Regions from separate parts of the Kitasatospora sp. NPDC056076 genome, predicted to be linked through region 1. Evidence: riboswitches for the same ligand, from Rfam matches in the RefSeq annotation. Region 1 holds a riboswitch; the other holds the start of a gene.

Evidence for each region. Region 1 has a riboswitch for thiamine pyrophosphate ahead of ACFC1T_RS02725 (purine-cytosine permease family protein). Riboswitches for the same ligand answer to the same signal wherever they lie in the genome.
Region 2: it holds a riboswitch for thiamine pyrophosphate, as region 1 does, so the genes downstream of both, thiO (glycine oxidase ThiO) here and ACFC1T_RS02725 (purine-cytosine permease family protein) in region 1, are expected to answer to the same signal.

Annotation. Positions count from the first base shown of each region.
Region 1 is NZ_JBHJWG010000002.1:120,325-127,679, forward strand. It holds gene ACFC1T_RS02720 (S1C family serine protease) at 1-1,842, opposite strand, end outside; TPP riboswitch at 2,051-2,199, shown strand; gene ACFC1T_RS02725 (purine-cytosine permease family protein) at 2,192-3,604, shown strand; gene ACFC1T_RS02730 (glycerophosphodiester phosphodiesterase) at 3,684-4,508, shown strand; gene ACFC1T_RS02735 (ATP-binding protein) at 4,750-5,337, shown strand; gene ACFC1T_RS02740 (DUF5926 family protein) at 5,452-6,435, shown strand; gene ACFC1T_RS02745 (bifunctional DNA primase/polymerase) at 6,653-7,315, opposite strand.
Region 2 is NZ_JBHJWG010000043.1:31,302-38,656, reverse strand. It holds gene pknB (Stk1 family PASTA domain-containing Ser/Thr kinase) at 1-364, opposite strand, end outside; gene ACFC1T_RS29285 (thiazole synthase) at 453-1,250, opposite strand; gene thiS (sulfur carrier protein ThiS) at 1,254-1,493, opposite strand; gene thiO (glycine oxidase ThiO) at 1,490-2,665, opposite strand; TPP riboswitch at 2,669-2,781, opposite strand; gene ACFC1T_RS29270 (NAD(P)/FAD-dependent oxidoreductase) at 2,905-4,104, shown strand; gene ACFC1T_RS29265 (Rv2175c family DNA-binding protein) at 4,147-4,512, shown strand; gene thiE (thiamine phosphate synthase) at 4,512-5,162, shown strand; gene ACFC1T_RS29255 (polyprenyl synthetase family protein) at 5,363-6,469, opposite strand; gene metF (methylenetetrahydrofolate reductase [NAD(P)H]) at 6,654-7,355, shown strand, end outside.

The DNA.
Region 1 (7,355 bases):
GTACTCGACGTCGACGGTCTCGCCCGGCTTGTGCGTCCAGATCCGGCTGACCAGGGCGGGACCGTTCTCGATCGGCGCGCCGCCGAGCTTGGTGATCACGTCGCCCGGCTTGAGGCCGGCCTTGTCGGCCGCGCCGCCGGGGGTGACGGCGGGCTGGCCCTGGACGTCCTTGGTCTGGATCTGCGCGCCGTCGCCCTTGTAGTCGTCGTTGCGCAGCACGTCGAGCTTGGCGTAGACCGGCTTGCCGGTCTTGATCAGGGTGTCCGCGACCCACTTGGCCTGGTTGATCGGGATGGCGAAGCCCAGGCCGATGCTGCCGGCCCGGCCGTTGGCGGAGGCGTTGGACTGGATCGCCGAGTTGATGCCGATCACCGCGCCGCTGGAGTCCAGCAGCGGGCCGCCGGAGTTGCCGGGGTTGATCGAGGCGTCGGTCTGCAGGGCGTTCATGTACGAGGCCTGCGAGCCGGTCTCGTCGCCGGAGGCGACCGGGCGGTCCTTGGCGCTGACGATGCCGCTGGTGACGGTGGACTCCAGGCCGTACGGCGCACCGATCGCGACGGTGGCGTCACCGACGTTGACCTTGTCGGAGTCGGCCAGCGGCAGCGGCGACAGCTTGCTCTTCGGCGGGTTGTCGATCTTGACCACGGCGACGTCGTAGCCCTCGGCGTGGCCCAGCACCGAGGCGGTGTAGGAGGTGCCGTCGGCGAACTTGACGGTCAGTTTGCCGCCGTTGAGGGCCGGCGCGACCACGTGGTTGTTGGTGAGGATGTGGCCCTCGGTGTCGAAGACGAAGCCGGTGCCGGTGCCCGACTCGGTGCTGTTCTGCGCCTTGATGGTGACGACGCTGGGCAGCGCCTTCTGGGCGATGGCGGCGATCGACCCGGGGACGGGCTCGTTCTTCTGGGTGTTGCTGGCCTGGACGGTGGTGCTGCGGTGGTCGTCCGCCGAGCTGCTGCTGCCGGCGTGGTCGCTGGCGACCACACCGACCGCGCCGCCCGCGATGCCGGCGACCAGCGCGACGGCCGCGAGCAGGGCCACCAGGCCGCCGCGCTTCTTGCGCGGGCCGTGGCCGCCCGGGCCGCCGGGGTACTCGGCGGGGTAGCCGAACGGACCACCGGGGCCGCCGGGGTGGCCTGCGCCGGCGTCGTGGCCGCCGCCCCAGCCGCCGAGCGGCTGGCCGGCGCCGAAGGGGTGGTGACCGGGTGCGCCGGGCGCGACGGGCGCACCGGCGGCCGGGGCGCCGTACGGCTCCTGGGCGTTGGCGGCCGGGACGCCGTAGCCCTCGTGGGCGCCGGCGGCGGGCACGCCGTGGGTCGGGGTCGCGTACGGGTTGGTGCCCGGGGTGCCCGGCGGCAGGGCGGGCGCGGCCGGGGCGGCGGCGACCGGGGCCGGGGCGGGCGGCGCGGGCGGCAGGACCGGCGGCGGGGCGTCGATGTAGCCGGTGGCCGGGTCGACGGCGGGCTCCTCGACGGCGGGCGCGGCCGGCGCGGCCGGGGCCTCCGGCGCGGGCACCTTGGTGAAGGCGACGGTCGGCTGGTGCCCGCCCTCCGCCGGGGCGGCCTCGGCCGCCGCGCTCGCGGCGGCCGGCTCCGGGACCCGGCCGAACGCCATGGTCGGCTGGTGCCCGCTGTCGGCCGGGGCGGCGTCGGCCGACCCGTCCACCGGCCCGGCCACCGGGTTGTCGACCGGTTCGTCCTTCGGCTCGGGAACCCGGCTGAAGGCCATGGTCGGCTTGTGGCCGCCCTGAGCGGTGCCGTCGGGAACGGCACCCGCCGCCTCCGGGGCCCCCGCGGGCTGCTCCCCCTGCGGCCCGGTGGGCCCAACCTCGCGCTCGGTGCTCACGGACGACCTCCATAGCTGACAGAACCAAGGACCATAGTTTTTCGCACCGGCGATTCGATTGCCGTAAGGACCCCTCTGAATAACTCATAAGAATCCTTAGCCGCCACCGACAACCGGGGCTCCCCACCCCCGCCCGGCGTCCCGCGATGCGGACCGCGCACCCCGTGGCCTTTGGCGTTCGTACCCGTGCCGGTTAGCCTGTCGCTCCAAACTGACACGCGGGAGCTTGGACCGACCAGGCTGAGAGTGCGCATGTCGACCGTACGCCAGGCCAGTGACCGGCGGACCGTCGAGGGGGCGCTGACCGCCGGAACCTGTCCGGGTAATGCCGGCGTAGGGAGTATCGGCCATGCCGCCTGCTTCGCCATCCTCTTCTCCGGGCGCGCCCGCGTCCAAGGATTTCCCGCCGGACCCGGCCGGCGCCGGCGCCGCGCTGCTGGACCACCGCGTCGAGGCACCGCTGGTCCTGGACACCGAGCCGCCGCGCACCCTGCGCTTCCGGGACCATTTCGCGCTCTGGATGAACCTCGGCGTCAGCCTGATCGGCTTCTCCACCGCCGCGACCGTGCTCGGCGAGAAGGGCAGCGAGCTGTCGCTGGCCGCCGCGGTGACGGCGATCGTGACCGGTACGGCGGTCGGCACCGCGATGCTCGGCGTCGCCGCGCTGATCGGGGCCCGCACCGGCGCCCCGGCGATGGCCAACCTGCGCGGCCTGTTCGGCACCCGGCTGTCCTACCTGCCGACCGTGCTGAACATCGTCCAGTGCGTCGGCTGGGGCGTGTTCGAGCTGCTGACCATCGCGGCGGGCGCCCAGACCGTCGCCCACACCAGCGACTACCGCTGGCTGTTCGTGCTGCTCGCGGGCGCGCTGACCACCGCGCTGACGATCTGGCCGCTGGGCTCGATCGCGGTGCTGCGCCGCTTCGTGGCCGGGGCGGTCGCGGTCGCGATGGTGTACTTCACCGTCCAGCTGGGCCGCCAGGGCGTGCCGGACCCGGGCGCGGGCAACTGGCACGGCTTCCTGGGCGCCACCGACGCGATGATCGCGGTGTCGATCTCCTTCGTCCCGATGGCCGCCGACTACACCCGGCACTCGCGCAGCCCGAAGTCGGCCTTCTGGGGCAGCTTCTCCGGCTACACCGTCGCCCAGGTCTGGTGCTACGTGCTGGGCCTGATGGCGCTGCTCCAGTCCGACGGCGACCCGAGCCGGATCTTCGACTCCTTCCTCGGTGTCTGGGCCGGCTGGCTGTTCCTCCTGGTGCTGGTGCTGCGCGAGACCGACCAGTCCTTCGCCAACGTCTACTCGACCGCGATGTCGCTGCAGAACCTGCTGCCGCGGGTGGACCGCCGGGTGCTGAGCGGCGGGATCGGCGTGCTGACCACCGTGCTGGCGCTGCGCATCGACCGGTTCACCGACACCTACAGCAACTTCCTCGGCCTGATCGGCTCGGTCTTCGTACCGCTGCTGGCGGTGCTGGCGGTGGACTACTTCTTCGGCGCCGGCCGGCACGGCTGGGACCTCTCCGAGCGGGCACCGTCCCGCTGGCTGATGCTGCTGCCGTGGGTGCTGGGCTTCGCCGTCTACCAGCTGATCGCGCCGACCGCGGTGGGCGACGGATGGGTGGACTTCTGGACCTCGGCCCAGCGGACCCTGCACTTCACCCCGCAGGAGTGGACCTCGGCCTCGCTGTTCGCCTTCCTGGTGTCGGCGCTGGTCACCTGGGGGCTCACCCCGCTGACCCGCCGCACCGCCCGGGCCTGACGCACCGGGGGCGGAGCCGGCCCCGCAGGTTGGGACCGGCTTCGCCCCGGGTTCACCCGCGCCCCCTATCGTTGGGGCCGTGACCAGCCCAGAACTGCCCTCGGCGGCGGCGCGCACCACGCCCTCCGTCCAGGTGATCGCCCACCGCGGCTCCTCCCACGCCCTGCCCGAGCACACCCTCGCGGCGTACCGGCGCGCGCTCGACGAGGGCGCGGACGCCGTCGAGTGCGACGTGCGGGTGACGGCCGACGGCCACCTGGTCTGCGTGCACGACCGCCGGATCGGCCGGGTCTCGAACGGCCGCGGCACCGTCTCCGCGATGACGCTGGCCGAGCTGGAGGCGTACGACTTCGGCGCCTGGAAGACCGGCCGGCCCAGCACCGACCCCGAGCTGCGCGGCGTGCTGCGGCTGGAGCGGCTGCTCGAACTGGTGGTGGACTGCGGCCGCCCGGTGGACCTGGCGATCGAGACCAAGCACCCGGTGCGGTTCCGCGGCCGGGTCGAGGCCGAGCTGCTGCGCACCCTGGAGCGGTACAAGATCGGCACCGCGCCGGACGGCGAGCGCCCGTCCGCCCGGATCATGAGCTTCTCCTCGATCGCGCTGAACCGGGTGGCCGCCGCCGCGCCCGACTACCGGCGGGTGTTCCTGATCGAACGGATGCTGCCGCTGCTGGGCCGCCTGCGCCCCGGGCAGCCGCTGCCGGGCGGGGCCCGGATCGCCGGCCCCGGCATCGAGCTGATCAAGGCCAAGCCGCAGCTGGTGCCCCGGCTGCGCGAGCTGGGCCACGAGGTGCACGTGTGGACGGTGGACGAGCCGGCCGACGTCGAGCTCTGCCTGGAGCTCGGGGTCTCCGCGATCATCACCAACAGGCCCGCCGAGGTGCTGGCCCAGCTCGGCCGCTGAGCCGGGGCCGGGCGCCCCGGGTACCCGGGGAAACCTGATCACCCTGGTCGGCAGTCAAACCTTCCGCGCACGGTATTGCCGGAATTCTTGCGATCGGGCGACGGAGGGTGAGCACGGAATGACCTCTTGTCGACCCTGGGTCGCGCCGCCGGAAAAGGGCCCGCAGGATCCTCCGACGGTCGTTTCCGACGCATTACCAAGGGGCATCCATCCCTCGGCATACGCTGAAGGAGGTCCGGGGGTGGCGTTGATGGTGGCGCGTGAAGTGCCGACTTCATCGACCATGGCAGTGCCGCACGGCCCGGCGAGTGTCGGGGTCGCACGGCGCCGACTGCGTCGAGATCTGGGTGACCGGCAGATACCGGAACCGGTCATCGATGATGCTGTTCTGATCCTTTCCGAACTGTTGAGCAACGCCTGTCGGTACGCCCGTCCGCTCGGCCCGCTGCCCGCCCTGGGCCGCGGCGCCCGGGCGGAGGTGGTGGACCAGGTGCTGGTCGGCGTCCCCTCCGGGACGCACCCGGCACCGGGCGGCCGGGAGCCCGAGGACGACACGGCCGAGCCGGCCGGCGGTGTGCTGGTCCGCTGGCAGATGCACGCCGACGGCGTGCTCACCCTGGAGGTCACCGACGGCGGCGCGGCCACCCGGCCGCTGCCCGCCAGCCCCTCGCTGACCTCGCGCGGCGGCCGCGGCCTGGCCATCGTCGACCAGCTGGCCAGCGACTGGGGCGTCCGGGACGCGCCCGGCGAGGTCACGGTCTGGGCGGCGCTGCCCGCCCGCGCCCGGCACGCCCGGCGCACCGGGGGCGGCACCGCCCGTAGCGCGTAGCCGTCCGAGCGGCACCCGTCCGACCGGCGCCCGCCCCGGCGCGTTCCCGCGCGCCGGGGGAACCTCAGTAGGCTTCCCGTGAAACAGGACCACCGTCCCCGGGAGAGCCGCAGCATGGGCAAGAAGGCCGCCAAGAAGGCGCCGCAGCGCCAGTCCACCACCGCCGTCACGGGTGAGATCCCCGTGGTCGGGGCCCGCGAGGACTGCCCCTGCGGCTCGGGCCGCCGCTACAAGGCGTGCCACGGCCGGGAGGCCTCGCACGCCGTGCAGGAGCTGGTGCACCGCCCGTTCGAGGGCCTGCCGGGCGAGGCTGACTGGGTGGCGCTGCGCGAGCTGGTGCCCGCCGCCACGGTGCCGCTGACGCTGGCCGCCGGAGTGACCGCGAGCGCCGGGGGCGACGTCCCGTCGGTGACCCTGGCGACGGTGCTGCCGCTGGCCTGGCCGGCCCTGCGCCGCCCCGACGGCTCGATCCTGCTCGGCCTGCAGACCCAGTCCTCCTCGGGCGACCTCAGCCGCGACCTCGCGGACGCCCTGGAGCTGGCCCTGGCCACCGAGCCCGGCAGCCCCGTCCCGGCCCGCCGGACCGTCCCGGGCGGCCGCCGCCTCCAGGACCTGCTGGACGCCTCCGCCGCGTTCACGCCCACCGTGCACACCGGCTTCGAGTTCTGGCTGGAGGACGCCGAGACCGCCACCGGCGAGGTCGCCGCCTCGCTGGAGCGCGCCAACGCCTCCGCCATCCCGACCGAGAAGCTCGCGAGCGTCGACGCCGCCTACTGGTGCGGCACCCCGGACAAGAACCACCTGCGCTGGGTGATGACCGTGCCCGAGGAGCGGCTGCTGGACGCGCTGGCCCGGCTGAACGCCGCCGGCGAGGCCTCGCTCGGCGCGGACACCCGCCTGGTGGGCTCGTTCCGCGCGCACGGCCTGACCGTCCCGGTGTGGGACCTCCCGCTCGCCATGACCGCCGCCGACTGCGAGAAGCCGGCCGCCGAGTTCGGCGAGCGGCTCGCCGCCGTCCTCGCCGACCCGACCGAGCTGACCGCCGAGGAGCGGCGCGCCCGCGCGAACCTGGTGAACCGTCAGGTCACCCTGAACTAAAGCGCGCAGGATCCGGGTGATACGCGTCACATTGTCGCCGGGAAGCCGCAATTTCCGGGCCTGGAGGGCGTCTTGGAAATTGGCGCGGGCGCGGATCCTTGTTACTGTCTAAAGAGTCCGGCCGCTGGTGCATCCCCCGTCGCCAGCGGCCGGATCTTTTCTTTTCCGGAACGCCCCGCACCACCGGGCCCGGAGTCCGGCCCGACCCGGCGATCCGTCAGTACGTCGAGCGCCCGCTGTCCAGCCGGACCGTCGCCTCCACCAACTCCCCCAGCAGCGGCCCGACCTGCGGCAACCGGACCCCACCGGCCGCGGCCGGCCGCGGCGCCAGCACCCAGCGCACCCTCCCGGCCCCGCCGCCGGGCGGCAGCGGCAGGAAGCCGCCCGGCCCGTGGTAGCGCAACGATCCTGGCACCGAAGGGAGTTGGGCGAGCATCTCGCCCAGGGCGTCGAGCGAGTACGGGGCCACCAGCAGGGCGTAGCGGCCCGGCATCGCGAGCACCGGGCCGAGCGGCAGCCGCAGCGCGCCCAGGTGGACCAGCGCCCTGGCACCGGCCGCCGCGGGCAGGCTGACCGCCGAGACCGCGGAGCCGGTGGCGGCCAGCACCGGCGCGTCCGGGGTCTGCCGCTCCCACCACCAGCGCACCATCCGGGGGTCCGTGGTGGCGGCCAGCAGGGACGGGTCGTGCGGATGGGCGCCGGGCGCCGGGCAGTCCGGCTCCCCGCAGGAACAGCGGCCGCCGCACAGCACGGTGCCGGGCACCACCGGCCAGCGGTGTTCGACGGCGGCCGTGAGGGCCGCGGCCAGCCGGGCGGACGACTCCTGCGGCTCCCGGGACTCCTGCGACCGGCTCCTCGGGCTCTTCGGGTTCTCACGCATGGCGCTCGTTCCTTTCCCTGACCGCTCGGTTCGCTCCGCC
Region 2 (7,355 bases), on a different contig from region 1:
GCTCCAGGACGTCCAGCGCGGCCCGGACGGACAGCGCGCCGCGGTCGCGCAGCAGGTCGCGCAGGGTGCGGCCGGGCACGTACTCCATGGCGAGGAAAACGTTTCCGCCGTCCGCGCCCTGGTCGAAGACGTTGACCACGTTGGGGTGGGTGAGCTTGGCGACCGCCTTGGCCTCGCGGATGAAGCGGGCGGTGAAGCCCTCGTCCCCGGCGAGCTGGGGGTGCATCACCTTGAGGGCGACCACCCGGTCCAGCCGGGTGTCGGTGGCCCGGTACACGGTGGACATCCCGCCGGTCGCGATGCGCTGCTCGACCCGGTACCGGTTGTCGAGCACGGTGCCGATCAGGGGGTCGTGCAGTGCCATGTCCACTCGGGGGAGTCTAGTGCGGCGGGCGGGGGCCGGTCCCGGCGGACACCGCCTCCGGGACCGGCTTGTGACATCCGCGACGGGTTCAGAACGCGGGCCGCTCGCGGGTGTCCAGGTCGGCGCGGCCGGCCATCGCCGAGGAGGCCTCGGCGTGGAAGCGGCGCGGGATGCGGCCGGCCCGGTGGGCGAGCCGGCCCGCCTCGGCGGCGTGCCGCATCGCCTCGGCCATCAGCACCGGGTCCTGGGCCCGGGTCACCGCGGAGGCGAGCATCACCGCTGCGCAGCCCAGCTCCATCGCCAGCGCGACGTCGGAGGCGGTGCCGGCGCCCGCGTCCAGGATCACCGGGACGCCCGCACTCTCCACGATCAGCTGGAAGTTGTGCGGGTTGCGGATGCCCAGCCCGGAGCCGATCGGCGAGCCCAGCGGCATGATCGCCGCACAGCCGACGTCCTCCAACTTGCGGGCCAGCACCGGGTCGTCGTTGGTGTAGGGGAGCACCGTGAAGCCGTCGTCGACCAGCGTCTCGGCGGCCTCCAGGGTCTCGATCGGGTCCGGCAGCAGGGTCCGCTCGTCGGCGATCACCTCCAGCTTCACCCAGTCCGTGCCGAGCGCCTCGCGGGCCAGCCGGGCGGTCAGCACCGCCTCGCCGGCGGTGAAGCAGCCGGCCGTGTTGGGCAGCACCCGGATGCCGTTGCGGGTCAGCACGTCCAGGACGGAGCCCTGGGTGCTCGCGTTCACCCGGCGCATAGCCACGGTGGTCAGTTCGGTGCCGGAGACGAGCAGGGCGCGCTCCAGGACCTCCAGGCTCGGCGCGCCGCCGGTGCCCATGATGAGCCGGGAGGAGAAGGTCGTCCCGGCGATGGTCAGCAGGTCGTCGGCCATGGTTCAGCCTCCCTGGACGGCGGTCAGGATCTCGATCCGGTCGCCGCTGCCCAGCGTCGTCCCGGGCCACGAACCGCGCGGCACCACGGCCTCGTTGAGCGCGGCGGCGACGCCGGTGTTGGCGGCGCTGACGGTGGCCACCAGTGCGGCGAGGGTGGTGGCGGCGGGCACCCGGCGGGGCTCGCCGTTGACGGTCAGGGCGATCTCGTTCGGGGCGGTCTCGTTCGGGGCGGTCTCGGTCATGCGCAGGCCTTCGCGACGGGGGTTTCGGGGGAGAACCGGGTCGGCGTGAACGGCCGTGCCAGGTCGGGGACTTCGCCGGTCGCCAGGTAGTCGGCGAGCAGGTCGGCGGTGACCGGGGTGAGCAGCACGCCGTTGCGGTAGTGGCCGGTGGCGGCGACCAGTCCGGGCAGTGCGGTCGGGCCCAGCAGCGGGGCGTTGTCCGGCGAGCCGGGGCGCAGCCCGGCGGAGGTCTCGCGCAGCGGGAGTTCGGTGATACCCGGTACCAACTCGTGCGCGTCGCGCAGGAGTTCGTACACCCCGCCGGCGGTGACGGTGGTGTCGTAGCCCTGTTCCTCGGTGGTCGCGCCGATCACCAGCTCGCCGTTCTCCCGGGGGACGAGGTACAGGTGCTGCCCGCGCACCACCGCGCGGACGTTGCGGGACAGGAACGGCCGGTAGGCCTCCGGGACGTGCAGCCGGACGATCTGCCCCTTCACCGGGCGCACCGCGGGCAGTACGCCCTCGGGCAGGCCGGGCAGCCGGTGGCTGTGCGGGCCGGCGGCGAGGACCACCTGCTCGGCGGCCAGGGACTCCCCGTCGTCCAGCCGGGCGCCGACCGCGCGGCCGCCGTCCACCAGCAGCTCGACGGCCTCGGCCCGGTGCAGCCGGACGCCGGCCCGCTCGCAGGCGGCGACCAGGGCGGTGAGCAGCCGGCGCGGATCCACCTGGTGGTCGTCCGCGACGTGCAGGCCGCCGCGCACGCCGGGGGCGAGCATCGGCTCCAGTCGGCGGGCCTCCCGGCCGGTCAGCCAGCTGGAGTCCAGGCCCAGCCGCAGGTGGAAGGCGTGCAGTTCGCGCAGTTCCGCGCGGTCGTCGGAGTCCAGCGCGACGGCGATGGTGCCGCACCGGCGGTAGCCGGTGTCCAGGCCGCCGCTGGCCTCGGTGAGCTCGGCGGCGAAGGACTCGTACCGCCGGTTGGAGGCCGTCCCCAGGTGCAGCAGCGGCTCCTCGCCGTACTGCAGCTCGGTGACCGGGGCGAGCATCCCGGCGGCGACCCCGGCCGCCCCCCGGCCGTGGCCGGGGTCGACCACGATCACGTTCCGCAGCCCGCGTTGCGCGGCGCGCCAGGCGACCGCGAGGCCGATGACGCCCCCGCCGATCACCAGCACGTCGGCGCGGCTGCCCGATGGCATGCGTGACAAAGCTGCTCTTCTCCCTTCGCCGGTATGACCCGGATCAGGTTCGGACGGTCGCAGGCCGTGCCAGCCCGCCTCTCAGCCCGGTCCGCCGGGCTCCCGTGTGGTGCGTCCACCTTAACTCCGGGGATCGGCCCGCCCGAAGGGCCGTGCGAGGCGTGAGACGGGGCCGCCCGCCCGGCTCCGCGGATGAGCGGCTCAGAGCCGGTTCAGCGGCGCTGGGTACAGTGGCGGGCGTGGCAGAGCTGAGCGGAACGGATCGGGTGGTCGTCGTCGTCGGGGCCGGGCTGGCCGGGGCGCAGTGCGCCCTGCAGCTGCGGCAGGGCGGCTGGCGGGGGCGGATCGTCCTGGTCGGCGAGGAGCGGCACGCGCCGTACGACCGGCCGCCGCTCTCCAAGGACGTGCTGCTCGGCAAGGCCGACGCCACCACCCTGGACATCGACTACGGGCGGCTCGGCATCGAGCTGCTCACCGGCCGCCGGGCCACCGGGCTCGCCCCCGACGTGCTGCACACCGACGGCGGGGACCTCCCGTACGACGCGCTGGTGATCGCCACCGGCGCCACCCCGCGCGCCCTGCCCGGGGCCGAGCGCGCCCATCTGCTGCACACCCTGGACGACGCCCTGGCGCTGCGCGCGCTGCTGCGCCCCGGCCTGCGGCTGGTGCTGGTCGGCGCGGGCTGGATCGGCGCCGAGGTGTCCACGGCCGCGCGGCAGGCCGGCTGCGAGGTCACCGTGGTCGAGGCCGGTCCGGCGCCGGTGCCGGGCGCGCTGCCGACCGGGGTCGGCTCGGCGATGGCCGCCTGGTACGCCGAGGCCGGGGTCGACCTGCGCTGCGGGGTCGGGGTGGCCGCCGTCGAGCCGGGGGCGGTACTGCTGGCCGACGGCTCCCACCTGCCCGCCGACGAGGTGGTGGTCGGCATCGGCGCCCGGCCCGCGACCGGCTGGCTGGCCGGCTCGGGCGTCGAGCTGGACGCCTCCGGCGCGGTCGTGGTGGACGGGCGGCTGCGCACCGGCCTGCCCGGGGTGTTCGCGGCCGGGGACTGCGTCAGCTACCCGTCGGCCCGCTCCGGCGCCCGGCTGGCCGTCCAGCACTGGGACCACGCGCTGCAGTCCGGCTCCGCCGCGGCCGCCGCCGTGCTCGGGGCGGACACGTCGTACGACCCGGTGCCGTACTTCTGGTCGGAGCAGTTCGGGCGGATGGTCCAGTACGCCGGCCGGCACGCCGAGGGCGACGAACTGCTGTGGCGCGGCAGCCCGCAGGAGTCCGCGTGGTCGGTGCTCTGGCTGCGCGACGGGGTGCCGAGCGCGCTGCTGGCCGTGGACCGGCCGCGCGACCTCACCCAGGGCCGGAAGCTGATCGAACGCGGTGCGGTGCTCGACCGGGCGCTCGCCGCGGACCCCTCGGTGGCGCTCAAGGGAGCCGTCGCCGGGTAGCACTTGGTGCGCGGCGGGCCGCGGAGGTGGCAGTCTGGTGGCGTGAGTGAGATCGAAAGCAAGATTGAAGCCCTGGTCACCGAGTGGGTGTACCTGCCCGACATCTCGGAGCAGTGGGGGGTCCGGGTCACCGAAGTGCGTGACCTGGTCAAGAACGGTGGCCTGATCGCCGTCCGGCGCGGGCCGAACAAGTCGCTGCAGGTCCCGGCGGCGTTCATCGACGGCCAGGGGCTGGTCAAGCACCTGTCCGGCACCCTGACCGTCCTGCGGGACTGCGGGTACAACGACGTGGAGATCCTGGAGTGGCTCTTCACCGAGGACCCGTCGCTGCCCGGCAGCCCGATCCAGGCGCTCCGGGAGAACCGCGGCACCGAGGTCAAGCGCCGCGCCCAGGCGATGCTGATCTGATGGCGGCGGACACGCTGCGGGCCCGCCTGGCCGACGCCCGGCTCTACCTGTGCACCGACGCCCGGCGCGAGCAGGGCGACCTGGCCGAGTTCCTGGACGCGGCGCTGGCCGGCGGGGTGGACATCGTCCAGCTCCGCGACAAGGGCCTGGAGGCCAAGCAGGAGCTGGCGGCGCTGGAGGTCTTCGCCGACGCCTGCCGCCGGCACGGCAAGCTGCTGGCCGTCAACGACCGCGCCGACGTCGCCCACGCGGCCCGGCCGGACGTGCTGCACCTCGGCCAGGACGACCTGCCGGTACCGGCCGCCCGGGCGATCCTCGGCGAGGACGTGCTGATCGGCCGCTCCTGCCACGCCGAGTCCGAGGTGGACGCGGCGGTCGCCGAGCCCGGCGTGGACTACTTCTGCACCGGCCCGGTCTGGCCGACCCCGACCAAGCCGGGCCGGCACGCGCCGGGCCTCGGCCTGGTCTCGTACGCGGCGAAGCAGGCCACCGACCGGCCGTGGTTCGCGATCGGCGGGATCGACCTCGGCAACCTGGACGAGGTGCTGGCCGCCGGCGCCCGCCGGATCGTCGTGGTCCGGGCCGTCACGGCGGCCGAGGACCCGCGGGCCGCCGCCGCCGAGCTCGCCCGCCGGGTGCGCGCGGCGTAATGCCACCCGGGGCCGCCGCCGTCGCTGGGGCCCGTCTTCGAACTCCCGTCGTTCGCCCGGAGGGCGGGCGGGGCGGCGTTGGGGTGCGTGCATCGCAAGGCGGAGGAGGGAGCCCAATGCAGCGCATTGGCGACCGACGACAACGCGGCGAGGTGCGTGCCCCGGCGTCGGCCCGCAGGCGGGAGTTCGAAGACGGGCCCCTAGTACTTGCGGACGGTGGCGGCCTCGGCCAGGGCCAGCAGCACCGTGCGGGCCCGCTCGTCGGCGAGCGGCGCCGCCGCCAGCGCGGCCAGCGACTCCCGCATCAGCTCCTCGATCCGGGCCTCCACCAGCTCCGGCGCCCCGCTGCGGGCGACCAGCTCGCGCAGCCCGGCGACCTCCTCGGCGGCCAGGTCCGGTGCGCCGAGCCGGGCGTCCAGGTGCCGGGCGTCGGCCTGCGGCAGGCCCCGCATCGCGTGCGCGACCAGCAGGGTGCGCTTGCCCTCGCGCAGGTCGTCCCCGGCGGGCTTGCCGGTGACGGCCGGGTCGCCGAAGACGCCGAGCAGGTCGTCCCGCAGCTGGAAGGCCTCGCCCAGCGGCAGCCCGAACGCGCCGAGCGCCTCGACCAGCTCCGGCCCGGCCCCGGCCAGCAGGGCGCCGACCTGCAGCGGCCGCTCGATGGTGTACTTCGCCGACTTGTAGTGCAGTACGGTCCGCGCCCGTTCCGGCGCGCCCTCGTCGGCGGAGTCGCCGGCCACCGGCTCCAGCACGTCCAGGTACTGGCCGAGCATGACCTCGGTGCGCATCAGGTCGAACCGCGGCTTGGCGGCCAGCACGGCGGCCGGGTCCAGGCCGGAGCGCAGGAACAGCTCGTCGCACCAGATCAGCAGCAGGTCGCCGAGCAGCACCGCGGCCGAGGCGCCGTACTGCTCGCGGTCGCCGCGCCAGCCGCTGTCCCGGTGCAGTGCCTCGAAGCGGCGGTGCACCGAGGGCAGGCCGCGGCGGGTGTCGCTGCGGTCCATCAGGTCGTCGTGCACCAGGGCGCTGGCCTGGAGCAGCTCCAGGGCGGCGGCCGCGTTGGCGATCCCCGCGCCGTCGGCGGGGCCGCCGGCGGCGCGCCAGCCCCAGTAGCAGAAGCCCGGGCGCAGCCGCTTGCCGCCGTCCAGCAGGAAGTCGCGCAGGGCGTCGGCGGCGGGCACCAGCTGCGGCGAGATCGTGCCGAGCAGCGCCGACTGGCCGTCCATGAACGCGGCGAGGGCCGTGTTGACGCGGGTGCGGACGTCCTCCACGTCCATGGGGTTGGCCGGCCGGGTGCTGGACGAGGTCACGATGATGCTCCGCTGGTTCGCTGGGGTGCAGCAAGCGTAGCGGGGCGGCCGGGAACGGATGTGCGAGCGGGGCCGCCGACGGCGCGCGGGGCGGCCGGTGCGGAAGCGGAGGCCTGTCCACTACTTGTCCCGAATCGTGGGATCGAGTTGTCCGGCCCCTTCGGGGGACGGATAACCTGCCAGCATGGCACTCGGCATCGCTTCCACGAGACCGGACCGCGCACAGACGGTCCGCGAACTCCTGGCGGCCGGAAAGCGCTCCTTCTCCTTCGAGTTCATGCCGCCGCGCACGGAGGTCGGCGAGCAGAAGCTCTGGGACGCCATCCGTCGACTCGAACCGCTGGACCCCAACTTCGTCTGCATGACGTACGGCGCCGGCGGCTCCTCGCGCGAGCGCACCGTCAACATGGTCGGCCGGATCGCCACCGAGACCACGCTCACCCCGGTCGCCCACCTGACCGCGGTGGACCACTCGGTCGCCGAACTGCGCAACATCATCGGCCAGTACGCCGACCAGGGAGTGCGGAACGTCCTCGCGGTCCGGGGCGACCCGCCCGGCGACCCGATGGGCGAGTGGGTCCGTCACCCGGACGGCGTCACCTACGCCTACGAGCTGGTGGAGCTGATCAAGGGCATCGGCGACTTCTGCGTCGGCGTCGCGGCCTCGCCGAACATGCACCCGCGCTCGGCCGACTGGGACGAGGACATCCGGCACTTCGTCGCCAAGGTCCGCTCCGGCGCGGACTACGCGATCACCCAGATGTTCTTCGAGGTCGACGACTACCTGCGCTACCGCGACCGGGTCGCCGCCGCGGGCTGCCCGACCCCGATCATCCCGGAGATCATGCCGGTGACCAACGCCAAGCAGCTGGAGCGCTTCCCGCAG